Regions from separate parts of the Haemophilus sputorum HK 2154 genome, predicted to be linked through region 2. Evidence: riboswitches for the same ligand, from Rfam matches in the RefSeq annotation. Region 2 holds a riboswitch; each other region holds the start of a gene.

Region 1 (4,265 bases), on a different contig from region 2:
CGTTTGACTAAATCTTCACTGTGAACAAAGGTAATTTGTTTTGGTAAGATGGATGGAATATCAAAACGCGCTTCTACTGCTAATTCAGTTAAACGAATCGCTTTATAGATTTCATTCACGGTTTCTTTTAAATATTCAAAGTTACGACGACCAGTCGGAATCACTTTTTCCCAGTCCCATTGGTCAACATAAACTGAGTGGGTTGCATCAAGAGAATCTTCATCTGGGCGTAATGCTTTCATGTGTACGAATAAACCTTCGCCTTCTTGGAAACCAAAGCGCGCAAGGGTATGGCGTTTCCATTTTGCTAAAGAATGAACCACTTCATAAGTCGCGTCCGGAATACATTTCACGTGGACTTGTACTGCTTTTTCAATTCCTGAAAGGTTATCTTGCATGCCGTTGCCGACTTCGCTCAGAATTGGGCCTTGAACTTCAATAATGCCGAGTTTATCAATTAAATATTGGGTAAAAGTGTTTTTAACAAAGCTAATTTCGTTTTGTTGTAAGATAAATGATTTTTTCATTGTTGCTTTCCTTTTGATAATTCATTGTCCATTAAAATGGTATGCACGTAATTTAACGGATTTCTTAAAAAACTCAATAGAAATTCAATAAAACTCTTTTTGTGTTATATAATATCTAAAAATAATTTATATTTTTTATATTTTATTTAAGTTTTTACAAAAGTGGAGGAAAATTTGACCGCTTCTCAACTTAATAAGCCTGTGCTCGATGCGTTAGATCAGCATATTTTACGTTCGCTAATTCAAGATGCTAAAACACCATATGCAGAAATCGCACGACATTATGGGGTGAGTGCTGGGACTATTCATGTGCGTGTGGAGAAAATGCGCCAATCTGGCGTCATTGAAGGAACAAAAATTAAGATTAACGAGCGCAAGCTAGGTTATGACGTTTGCTGTTTTATTGGCATTATTTTGAAATCAGCCAAAGATTATGAACAAGTTATTGCTAAACTGAATGCATTTCCTGAGGTGGTTGAGGCATATTACACCACGGGTAATTATTCGATTTTTATCAAAGTCATGACGCATACCATTGAAGAGCTGCATCAAGTATTAGCGGGTAAGATTCAAAGCATTGATGAAATTCAATCGACTGAAACCTTGATTTCTATGCAGAATCCGATTTTGCGTGATATTCAGCCTTAACAAGCGGTTTATTTTGATGAAAGATTTGCAAATGTTAACTTTTTGTTATTGATAATTGTATTTTAATTTGTATTTGCTATTGATTCTATCGAATCTATCGGCTTTTCAATAAAAAGTGAGGGCGTATAATGATGCCATCAGAAGATGAGAGACTGATAAAACATCAATTCATAACAATAGAGGAAACAAAATATGTCAAAAACAATTATCGGCTTAGATAAAGCACAATCATCAGAATTAGCAGCAAAATTAAATGAGTTATTAGCTACTTACCAAGTTTTTTATACCAATGTACGTGGTTATCACTGGAATATTAAAGGCGTGAATTTCTTTGAATTACATGCAAAATTTGAAGAAATTTATACGGATTTGGTTGAGAAAGTGGATGAAATTGCAGAGCGTATTTTAACTTTAGGCTATACACCGAATAATGCTTATAGCCAATACTTGAAAGTTTCACGTATTCAAGAAGATATCGCTATCAGCACTGCGCAAGATTGCTTAACTGGCACCTTAAAAGGTTTAACTGTGTTACTTGAGCAACAACGTGAAATTTTAAATTTTGCTGGTGAGGCAGAAGATGAAGGTACTGCATCTCAAATGAGCGATTATATTAAAGAGCAAGAAAAATTAGTTTGGATGTTCCAAGCTGCTTGCCAAACTTGCCACGCTTAATCGAAATCAATCCCGCCCCGTGCGGGATTTTTGTTAGATAAAAATATGATCTTCATCACACTTTACAGTTTCGTAGCTTGCGAAGTGTGATGTAACCTTTTATAGTTCCATGCCATAAGTCGGGGTGCCGAAAGGCTGAGATAATACCCGTGAACCTGATTCAGTTAGTACTGACGTAGGAAACTTACACCTTATTTTCAACCGTGCCTGCTTTCCTTTCAGTATGATTTCTTTGGAGGAAAAGCATGTCATTTCATTATTTAGAACAAATCCGTCAAACCAATCCACTCATTCATTGTATTACCAATTATGTTGCTGCAAATTTTACGGCTAATGGATTATTAGCGATCGGCGCATCTCCGTTGATGTCAGCCAATGTGGCTGAAGTTGCAGAGATTCAGCAATTTGCAAAAGGGTTATTGCTTAACATCGGCACACCAAATGGGCCAGAAAACATTGAAGCGATGATTCTTGCAGGCAAAGCGGCAAACAAAGCAGGGATTCCTGTTGTGTTAGACCCCGTGGGAAGTGGCGCAACAAGCTATCGCCGTCAAGTGGTAGAAAAATTGCTATCAGAAGTTAAGTTTGCGTTGATACGTGGAAATGCTGGCGAAATTGCGCCTTTAGCGCAAATTCAGTGGAGATCAAAAGGCGTTGATGCAGGTGCTGGCGAGGCTGACTTAGCTGAAGTAGCGAAACAAGTAGCACAACAATATCACTGTATTGTGGCTATTAGTGGTGAAACTGATTTTGTCAGCGATGGTCAACGGGTTGCGAAAGTCCAAAATGGGACACCGCTATTTCCTAAAATTACTGGTTCTGGCTGTTTGCTCGGTGCAGTCTGTGCTGCCTTTTTAAGTGTTGCACCAGCATCTGCTTATTTTGATGCCGTGGTGGAAGCAACAACGGTATATGCTGTTGCGGGAGAATTCGCTGCCCGTACTTTAAATCGCACACAAACAGGGGCTTTTGCGGTGAAATTTTTAGATCAGTTAGCTGAAATCAACATGACTTTGGCTGAGCAACAAGGGAGAGTCATTTATGCGTAATTATCCTCAAGCTTTAACTATTGCAGGTTCAGATAGTGGTGGCGGTGCTGGGATTCAGGCGGATTTAAAAACCTTCCAAATGCGAAAAGTGTTTGGCACTAGCGTCATTACTGCTGTGACGGCACAAAACAGTACTGGTGTGTTTGATATTCATGCAATTCCGCTTTCAACGATTGAAAGTCAGCTTAAGGGAGTCGCAAGCGATTTTGATATTCGCGCCTTTAAAATTGGCATGTTAGGCACCGCTGAAACAATAGAATGTGTAGCCGCATTCTTGCAAGCTCGTCCATTTGGGCAGTTAGTGCTAGATCCTGTGATGATTGCCAAAGGTGGGCAACCTTTGTTACCCAATAGCGCAGTAGCTGCACTTAAGCAGCATTTGTTGCCATTAGCTGATGTAATTACTCCAAACCTGCCAGAAGCTTATGCGCTCACAGGCGTGGAGATCGTCGATTGCAAAAGTGCGGAAAAATCTGCCCGCTTGTTACAAGCACAAGGGGTGAAAAATGTGGTAATTAAAGGAGGGCATCTACAAGATTCGCATAGTGAGATTTGTTTTGATTATGTATTTAGCGAGTCTGGCGATTTCACTTTACAAAGCCCGCGTTTTGATACTCCGCATACTCATGGCACAGGCTGTACTTTTTCTGCTTGTATCACGGCAGAATTGGCGAAAGGCTACTCATTAGATACCGCAATTCGCACGGCGAAAGCTTATATTACGGCAGCCATTAGCCATCCGTTAAATATTGGACACGGCCATGGGCCGACTAACCATTGGGCATATCAAGATGAATAAAATGAAAACTATTTTGCCAGTCTATTTTATCGCTGGCACGCAAGATGTACGTCATTTAAGTGGCGACCCTGCACAGAATTTATTGTCTGTGCTGAAGCAGGCTTTGGAAGCAGGAATTACTTGTTTTCAATTTCGCGATAAAGGCGAACATTCGTTGGCTAATCAACCTATTGCGCAAAAAGCGCTCGCGCAGCAATGTCAGGCATTATGCCGTACTTTTAATGTACCGTTTGTGATAAACGACGATGTAGCATTAGCACTTGAGTTAGCCGCAGATGGTGTTCATGTGGGGCAAGGTGATATGCCGATAGAAACAGTGCTTGCTCGCACGCAAGGAAAAATGTTCGTAGGGCTTTCAACGCATTCATTAGAACAAGCGCAACTGGCGCAAGCCAATCCTCACATTGACTATATCGGGGTGGGTCCAATTTTTCCAACGCAATCGAAGAAAGACCAAGATCCCGATGTTGGGCTTGATTTTGTCGCCTATTTACGCCAAGCGGGGATAACGAAACCGATTGTCGCAATTGGGGGAGTGAATGCAGAGTCTGCTCCGTGTTTATTAGG
Region 2 (4,265 bases):
GCCCACAATATAAGCTTCAAAACCTGCACGTTGTAATTTTTCAACAATAGTTAATGCGTGTTTTGGAAAGGCGCGTGGGCTAATATCAAAATGTGATGCATTTAGCGTGTATTTTTTGTGTAACATATGAGACGGGACACGATCTTGCGTTTTTCGACCTTTTCGTGCTCGTTCAGAAGAGGGGGAGGATTTAGATTTAGATTCAGTGCGATGAGATAGCGGTTTATTATCTGCTTTTCGTTCCTGACGCTCCGTTATTTCATCTGCAAATTGTTGTTTTTTCGCTTTTTTAGGGCGAGAAAAAAACGATTTAATGTAATTAAAAATAGCTCACCTCAATAAACTTCATATAAAAATAGGATAACGGAGAGCTTATACCACTCTCCGTTATAATCATTATAACCCTAATTGTTTTTCTCTAATTTCTGCTAGGGTTTTGCAGTCGATACACATATCTGCTGTTGGGCGTGCTTCTAAGCGTTTTAAGCCGATTTCTACGCCACAAGTTTCGCAGTAACCATATTCATCTTCTGAAATACTGTGTAAAGTCTGTTCGATTTTCTTTAACAGTTTGCGCTCACGATCACGATTACGCAACTCTAAACTAAACTCTTCTTCTTGGGTTGCACGGTCTGCAGGATCTGCAAAGTTTGCAACTTCTTCTTGCATTTGGCTTTTTGTTCTTTCAGCCTCTTCCATGATTTGCGCATGCCACGCTTTTAGAATTTTGGTGAAGTGTGCTTTTTGAGCATCATTCATATACTCTTCACCCTTCTTTAATTCGTAAGGTTTAACACCCGCAATGGCTAATAATCCTAATGAGGCGCTGTTACTTACTTGTGTCATGATTCACTCCTGTTTTTGATTTTACCCAATTCTTTACCCAAAATTGCTTTAAAAAGTGGCTTTATTTTTCAGTCATAAACAAAGCTGAATGATAAATAAAATTTGGGGTCTTCTAAAAGGCGGTATAAATAACAGAAGTTAATCAATTTGGCAACCTATTTTGCAAAATTTTCATAAAATCCGACCGCTTACCGCCTTACAGACAAATAAAATCAAAAAAAATTCATTATTGAGTGATAGCTTTTTGCCAAATATTCAACCATTGACGCACTTGTTCACTACTTGGCATAGCAAAATTCGTTAACGTTTTTGTTTTTGGTTGTGCACTCAATAATGGATCCACTTCTTCAGTAATGACTGGGTGCATAATATTTGCTTTAGCAATAATTTTTTGTGATTCTGGCGTGGTTAAAAATTGTAAGAATTTTTGTGCCAATGCTTTTTGTTTGGAAGATTGCATAATCGCGCCATATTCCACTTGCACTAAATGCCCTTCATCAAAAATGGCTGCAACATTCTTATCATCATTTTCATACCATTGATGGTATAACGGTGAAGTTGTGTAACTTAGCGCTAAATCAGCCTCACCTTTTAAATAAGCTCCATAGGTTTCTGACCAACCTTTACCCACCGTAACGGTATGTTTGCTTAAGGCTGTCCAACGCTCTGCAACCGCTTGTTCGCCTTGCTCTCCGTAAAGCGCATTTACCCACATTAACAAGCCTCGCCCCACAGTGCTTGTTCTAGGATCTTGATAAATAACACGTAAATCAGTTCGCTCAATTAACGCTTTCATGGAAGTTGGGGGATTTTTTAATTTATCTTTATTATAAATAAAGGCATATTCGCCGTAGTCAAAAGGATAGAAAACTTCACTTTTCCAATTATTAGTCGGAATGGCAATTGAATCTAAAGATAATTCATGCGCAGTAAATAAGCCTGCTTTTTCGGCTTCATCTTTAAGAAAGGAATCTATGCCTAACACTACATCAGCTTTAGTTTTTTTTCCTTCTAAACGCACACGGTTAAACATCGTGATGCCATCATCAAATGGCAGAAAACGTAAATCACATTGGCAAGTTTTTTCAAAGTTTGCTTCTAGCTGTTTAGCCGGTCCATATTCTGAAGCAAATGAGCTGTAAGTATAAACATTTAACATTGGCTGTTGTGCCAAAGCGCTTGTGCTAAGAAAAACGGCAGAAAGGGAAAGTTTGGTTAGTTGGTTCATATAAGTTCCTTCTAAAAGAATATAGAAGGATTTAAGAAAGGCAGGCACGCCATCTCAAATCCCTACGCTGATATTAGTCAGTTCAGGTTCTACGGGTTTATGATCACATATCTCAGCCTATAAGCACCCCGATGAGAACGGAGCAAATTTTAGAAGACTATGCCACCAAATGCAACCGTTTGCATTTTCTAAAAAAGTCATTATACTATCGCTCTAGTCCAAACATAGGAACTAGAAATGAATTCTTCTCGATCAATGTTACCATTTTTTTCGCTACGCATCGTATTACGAGGCGTAGCTATTTTTTTATTCATTTCTCTCTTTTCTTCAAATCGCTTTTTACAAGCGATTTTTTTTCGTCTAAATTTTGCAAAATAGGATAAATAACCATGGGTCAACTTATTCGCACTTTAAAAGGTCATATTCGTGATGAAATTATCAAAAAAGGAGGTTGGGTTAATTCCCACGCTCATGCCGACCGCGCCTTTACCATGACTCCAGAGAAAATTACCATTTATCAAAATGCAAACCTCCAACAAAAATGGGATTTAGTCGATGAAATTAAACGCAATTCAACTGTCGATGATTACTATCGCCGCTTTAGCCAAGCTATTGAGCTAATGATTTCACAAGGGGTAACCGCATTCGGTACTTTCGTAGATATTGATGCAGTCTGCGAAGATCGTGCAATTATTGCCGCTCATAAAGCTCGTGAAGTTTATAAAAGTGACATTATTTTGAAATTCGCCAACCAAACCTTAAAAGGCGTGATTGAACCTAGCGCTAAAAAATGGTTTGATATCGGCTCTGAAATGGTAGATATGATTGGTGGTTTGCCTTATCGAGATGAATTAGATTTTGGTAAAGGCTTAGAGGCCATGGATATTTTAATGGATAAAGCGAAATCGCTTGGCAAAATGTTGCACGTTCACGTTGACCAATTTAATACCCCAAAAGAAAAAGAAACCGAACAACTATGCGATAAAGCCATTGAACACGGTATGCAAGGGCGGGTAGTTGCAATTCATGGTATTTCAATTGGTGCACATCCTAAAGAATATCGAAAAATGCTCTATCAAAAAATGCGTGATGCACAAATGATGGTTATTGCCTGCCCAATGGCATGGATTGATAGTGGACGTAAAGAAGATCTTCAACCCTTCCATAATGCATTAACCCCTGCCGATGAACTCATTCCAGAAGGTATTACTGTGGCTATTGGTACAGATAATATCTGTGATTACATGGTACCACTTTGTGAGGGTGATATGTGGCAAGAATTAAGCTTGCTTTCTGCCGGATGTCGCTTTACCAACCTTGAAGAAATGGCAAATATTGCCTCCATTAACGGACGTAAAGTATTAGGTTTATAGTCTTGTTTATCTCAAATCCCCATAACTGAAATACGGTGTGGGGATTTTTTTCTCCCTAACAAAATTATTGTCAATAAAAAGCATAGAATACACACAACATCAAATATTATTGACTTTAAAGAAATAATTTAATATAATTAAAGAGAATTAAGAAATCATTAAATATATACTTTAGTTATTAAATTGGGGGAAGAATGACAAACGAACGTTTCATTAACATTTTAGGTTGGGTTGCCACTTTCACTGCGGTATGCATGTATGTCTCTTATTTAGAACAAATTAATTTAAACCTAGCGGGGCAAAAAGGTGGTGTTTTGCAACCACTTGCCACAGCAGTTAACTGCTCATTATGGGTTGCTTATGGATTATTAAAAGAAAAACGCGATTATCCAGTAGCACTAGCCAATTCACCAGGTGTAGTATTAGGCTTAATTAGCTTCTTTACTGCACTATAGTCAACAGATAAGAACAAAAAAGGCAGAATTTGATTTCTCAAATTCTGCCTTTTACTTATCTATCTAAGATTATTTAGAAGCTTTTAACTCTTGATAGTATTTTTCATAAAGCTCAATTGCATCGCCCACATCATCTTGCCAGTGAGATTTTTGTAGAATCTCTGCTGTTGGATAAATTGCTGGATCTTGAGTGATTTCTTTTGGTAATTCTTCTAATGCTTTCACGTTTGAAGTTGGATAACCAATTTCAAGTGTGAGTTGTTTAGAAACACTCGCACTCAATAAATAGTTAATTAGCTTATGCGCATTTTCTTTGTTTTTCGAATTGGCTGGAATCGCTAAAGTATCCACCCATAAAACAGG
Region 3 (4,265 bases), 210 kb from region 2:
CATTTTACCGATGATTGATAAATTATTAGCAAAAGCAAATATTTCGTTACAAGAGGTTGATTATTTAGCCTTTGGGCGCGGGCCAGGGAGTTTTACGGGCGTTCGTGTTGGAATTGGTGTCGCACAAGGTTTAGCCTTTGGGGCCGAATTACCTGTGTTAGCAATTTCCAATTTAATGGCAATGGCAGAGCAAGCTTATCAAACAGAAGGGGCTACCAATGTTATTGCTTTAATTGATGCCAGAATGAATGAAGTTTATTTCGCGCAATATCAACGAACCGAACAAGGCTGGCAAGAACTTGTACCAGAACAAGTTTGCGCACCTGAAAAAGCGATTGAACAATTTATGTTAGGGGATAATCCTACCGTTGTGGGTACGGGCTGGCAGGCTTATTCGCAATTTTCTGAAGAAAAACGACCGCTTGTTGTCAGTGAAATTACACTACCTTCAGCGCGATATATGCTTGAACTTGCTAAAATTGCAATCGCCCAAGGTAAAGTACAACAAGCGATGGAGATTGAACCCGTCTATTTGCGTAATGAAGTAACTTGGCAAAAATTGCCACATAAGCAGTAATTTAGAAATGAGCGAAGGACAAGTTTTTTAAATCAAGGATAAGGCTAAATGAAGAAGTTATTAGGGCTATTGTGTTTCTGCTTATGGGGCTGTAAACCGGCACCGATTTTGCCAGTGAAAGAACAAATTACAGTGAATAATACTTCAATCAATGTCATTTCCCCAGAAAATGCAATACCTGCTGATTTAGACGCACTAGAATTGAAAGAATGGTTAGCTGAACGCCCATCTATGGCAAACAAAGTGGTCAAGCTTTATTTTGAGCCAGAGCAGAGATGTTTTCAAAGAGGAGTCGGTCGTTCAGGCTATCAAAGTTGTCATTCCGTTCTTGAAAAAATTTGTTATTTAGAAAGTTTAGATTTTTATAATGAAAACCTGGCACAAATGGCATTAGAGGATCGAGAGCGTTATATTCGCCAATACTTTAAGATGTTAAAGAACGGGATGGTATATAGCCGACCATCTCAAGTTACATTTAACTTATTAGAAGATGGCGAAGATTATATTGTTTATGAAAGAATAATAGGGGAACGAGGCAGACCTCAGATTCTCGCAACTCTTGCTTTAAACCATTGGCTATTTAATGCAATATGCCAAGATTACTCTGTACCGACTATGGTAAGAGGGAGTGCTTGGGAAAAAATGCAAACCATTTCTTGGGTAAATGCTTTAGTTAAAGAAAATTCCCCAACAGAAACTCCAAAACAGTAAATGTTGAGTGTTTATCTTCATCTTTCTTAGAAATTAGATTGAGCTTTCTCATATAAAGCGCTAGAATTTAGCCGAATTAGTCGGGGTGCGCATTGTCGCTGAGATGATACCCGTGAACCTGAAGCAGTTAATACTGACGTAGGAAACTAACATGCCAATCTTTCATTTTTCTTTTCTATCTACTTACTTTGCTTGTTTACCCTCTACGAGATTCAGTGTTATTGCCATTATTTTGGACACCGAATAAAAGGAGGGAAATATGTCTATTCGGCAAAACAATAATCTAACTCAAGTGGCATCAGCTACTATGATTGGCACGGCCATTGAATATTTTGATAATTATATTTATGCCATGGCTGCTGTATTGGTATTTAATCATCAATTTTTTCATCAAGCGGATCCGCTTTCCAACCAAATTGCTGCACTATCTACACTTGCACTCACTTTTGTTGCTCGCCCATTAGGTGCGTTAATTTTCGGGCATTTTGGAGATAAATTCGGACGAAAAAATACCTTCGTGATGTCACTGTTATTGATGGGCTTTGCAACGATTTCCATCGGTTTATTACCTACTTATGAGCAAATTGGTATTTACGCAACCATACTGCTTTGCTTGTGTAGAATTGGACAAGGCATTGGATTAGGCGGAGAGTGGGGCGGTGCTGCGTTAGTGGCGATTGAAAACGCCCCACAAGAAAAACGCGGTTGGTATGGCTCATTCCCACAACTAGGCGCGCCGTTAGGATTATTATTAGCAAATGGCGCTTTTTTGCTGGTAGGAATTTGGGCTGGGCAAAGTAATTTAGTTGAATGGGCTTGGCGTATTCCATTTTTAAGCTCAATCGTGTTAGTTGCCATAGGCTTGTATGTCCGCTTGAAATTAACTGAAGCACCGATCTTTCTTGCTGCGTTAATCCAAAAACAACCGACACGAATCCCGATGATGACGGTTTTGACCAGCCATTTTAGACCATTTATGCTTGGCATGTTTGCTTGTATGGCAGGCTATGTGTTGTTCTATATTATGATCGCATTTAGTCAAATCTATGCAAAATCTGCACCAACCATTTCAGAAGCGGGTTTTAAAATGGGGCTAGGATTTTCGCCTCAATTATTTACTGCATTGTTAATGGCAAGTGCATTTTCATTAGCGGCTACGATCTATTTATCCGGTAAATATATTGACCGCATTGGGCGTCGTATTTGGATGATTTGGACAACCGTCGGTGTAGCTGTATTTGGTTTAGCTTTACCATGTTTCCTAGAAAATGGCAGTGCTGTTAGCCTATTCTGGTTTTTAATTATTGGCATGGGGTTAATTGGTTTAGGTTATGCACCGCTAGCAAGTTTCTTGCCAGAACTATTCCCCACACACGCCCGATATTCTGGCGCATCGCTAACGTATAACTGTGCAGGACTTTTAAGTGCGAGCGTGGCAACAATCATTACTTTACCGCTAAATGCACATTATGGATTGAAAGGAGTTGGACTTTATTTAGCTGCTAACGCAGTATTGAGTTTGATAGGCTTATGGTTTATGCAAGAAACTAAAGATGTGGAATTAGCGTAATTAGTTCTAAAAAATACAAGCGGTCATATTTGTAAAAAGTTTTGCAAATATGACCGCTTGTTTTATTAACAGGATTATTCTACCCAATGTTTTTTCTTGGTGGTTTTACCAATTCCTGGGTTGAAGCTATTGGTTGGGTCGAGTACTTTATAGAATTTACGCAATTCTGGTTTAGCTTCATAAAGGTGCCCTACGTTGTGTTCTGCTGGATATTGTGCGCCACGTTGGTCAAGCAATTTGAGCATGTCATGCTCTAGGGCTTCACAATCGTAGCCTTTTTTCACAATATAATCTTGGTGGAACACATGGCACATAAAGTGACCGTAATAGAGCTTATGGCTAATTTTGTTATCAATTTCTGGCGGAAGAACTTCAAACCATTCATTATCATTACGGCGAAGCGCAACGTCTAATGCCACGATTTCTTCCACTTCTTTTTCATGAATAGCGCGATAGCGAATTGCTGCACTTGCAACTGCGAAACGATGCAACATGGCTGCTTGGGTTTCTTCGGCGTTACATTCAAAATATCCGCCTTTAGTGGCATCACTAAAATAAGTTTTTAAGAATTCACGCGCTTCTTGTACGCCTTTTCCTCCCATTTTCACGATTAAATGGTGTTCATATTTATCGCGATATGTCCACAAGCTTTTTGGCAGATGTTCTGGCATCGCTTTTGATAAGAGTTGCATAAATTTATCGCTTAAATGGTGTGGTAAGAACGAGAATTTTTTCGCAATACGATCAACATTAGCTTTCAATGCAAAGAGTTTCGGTAACCAGTGTGTACCGAATTTTTTAATCACCCAGAAGGTATCTTTTCCATAACGTGCTGCCACATCAAAAGCATCACGATGAATGTATTCGCCTGAAATCGGTAGCACTTCAAAATTGGCTAACATATGGCGGCGAATGTCGTTAAGTGTTTGAATTTGGTTTGTGCCGATGTAGAACACCGCCGTATTTTTCTCTAATGGGAAAGTATCTAAACGCACGGCAAAAACAGCCAGTTTTCCTGCAGAGCCGGATGATTCATAGTGACGGCTTGGGTCTGCATTAAAGCGCGCAGGGCTATCTTCATCTACTTTACGAACATGGTTGCAGTAGTGATGGTCATGGCCTTTTCCGCAATCTCTTTGAATATCTTTGCGTTGGTAGTGGTGACCTTGTAAGTTCGTTAAAATTTCTTCTGGGGTTTCGCCTAAATCAATACCTAAATGGTTTTTAAGTTCTAATTCGCCATTTTCATTTAATTGAGCAAAGAGTGCCATTTCGGTATAAGCTGGCCCACGTTGTACTAAAGCTCCGCCAGAGTTATTACAAATCCCACCGATAACGGAAGCACCAATACAAGAAGAACCAATAACTGAGTGAGGCTCTCTTTCGTGCGGTTTTAATAAATTTTCT

What was found. A riboswitch is a leader RNA that binds a small molecule or an ion and turns the genes downstream of it on or off. The one in region 2 is predicted to bind thiamine pyrophosphate.
Region 1: linked by a shared signal. The riboswitch ahead of thiM (hydroxyethylthiazole kinase) and the one ahead of thiB (thiamine ABC transporter substrate binding subunit) in region 2 are both predicted to bind thiamine pyrophosphate.
Region 3: linked by a shared signal. The riboswitch ahead of HMPREF1128_RS03960 (MFS transporter) and the one ahead of thiB (thiamine ABC transporter substrate binding subunit) in region 2 are both predicted to bind thiamine pyrophosphate.

Annotation. Positions count from the first base shown of each region.
Region 1 is NZ_ALJP01000011.1:62,832-67,096, reverse strand. Features, by position in the region: gene asnA (aspartate--ammonia ligase) at 1-527, opposite strand, end outside; gene asnC (transcriptional regulator AsnC) at 702-1,175, shown strand; gene HMPREF1128_RS06960 (Dps family protein) at 1,368-1,850, shown strand; TPP riboswitch at 1,961-2,049, shown strand; gene thiM (hydroxyethylthiazole kinase) at 2,096-2,899, shown strand; gene thiD (bifunctional hydroxymethylpyrimidine kinase/phosphomethylpyrimidine kinase) at 2,892-3,698, shown strand; gene thiE (thiamine phosphate synthase) at 3,691-4,265, shown strand, end outside.
Region 2 is NZ_ALJP01000009.1:525,154-529,418, forward strand. Features, by position in the region: gene pcnB (polynucleotide adenylyltransferase PcnB) at 1-327, opposite strand, end outside; gene dksA (RNA polymerase-binding protein DksA) at 397-846, opposite strand; gene thiB (thiamine ABC transporter substrate binding subunit) at 1,073-2,074, opposite strand; TPP riboswitch at 2,116-2,215, opposite strand; gene HMPREF1128_RS05015 (amidohydrolase family protein) at 2,464-3,447, shown strand; gene HMPREF1128_RS05020 (SemiSWEET family transporter) at 3,642-3,902, shown strand; gene HMPREF1128_RS05025 (extracellular solute-binding protein) at 3,972-4,265, opposite strand, start outside.
Region 3 is NZ_ALJP01000009.1:315,647-319,911, reverse strand. Features, by position in the region: gene tsaB (tRNA (adenosine(37)-N6)-threonylcarbamoyltransferase complex dimerization subunit type 1 TsaB) at 1-577, shown strand, start outside; gene HMPREF1128_RS03965 (hypothetical protein) at 626-1,288, shown strand; TPP riboswitch at 1,360-1,450, shown strand; gene HMPREF1128_RS03960 (MFS transporter) at 1,548-2,858, shown strand; gene dld (D-lactate dehydrogenase) at 2,933-4,265, opposite strand, start outside.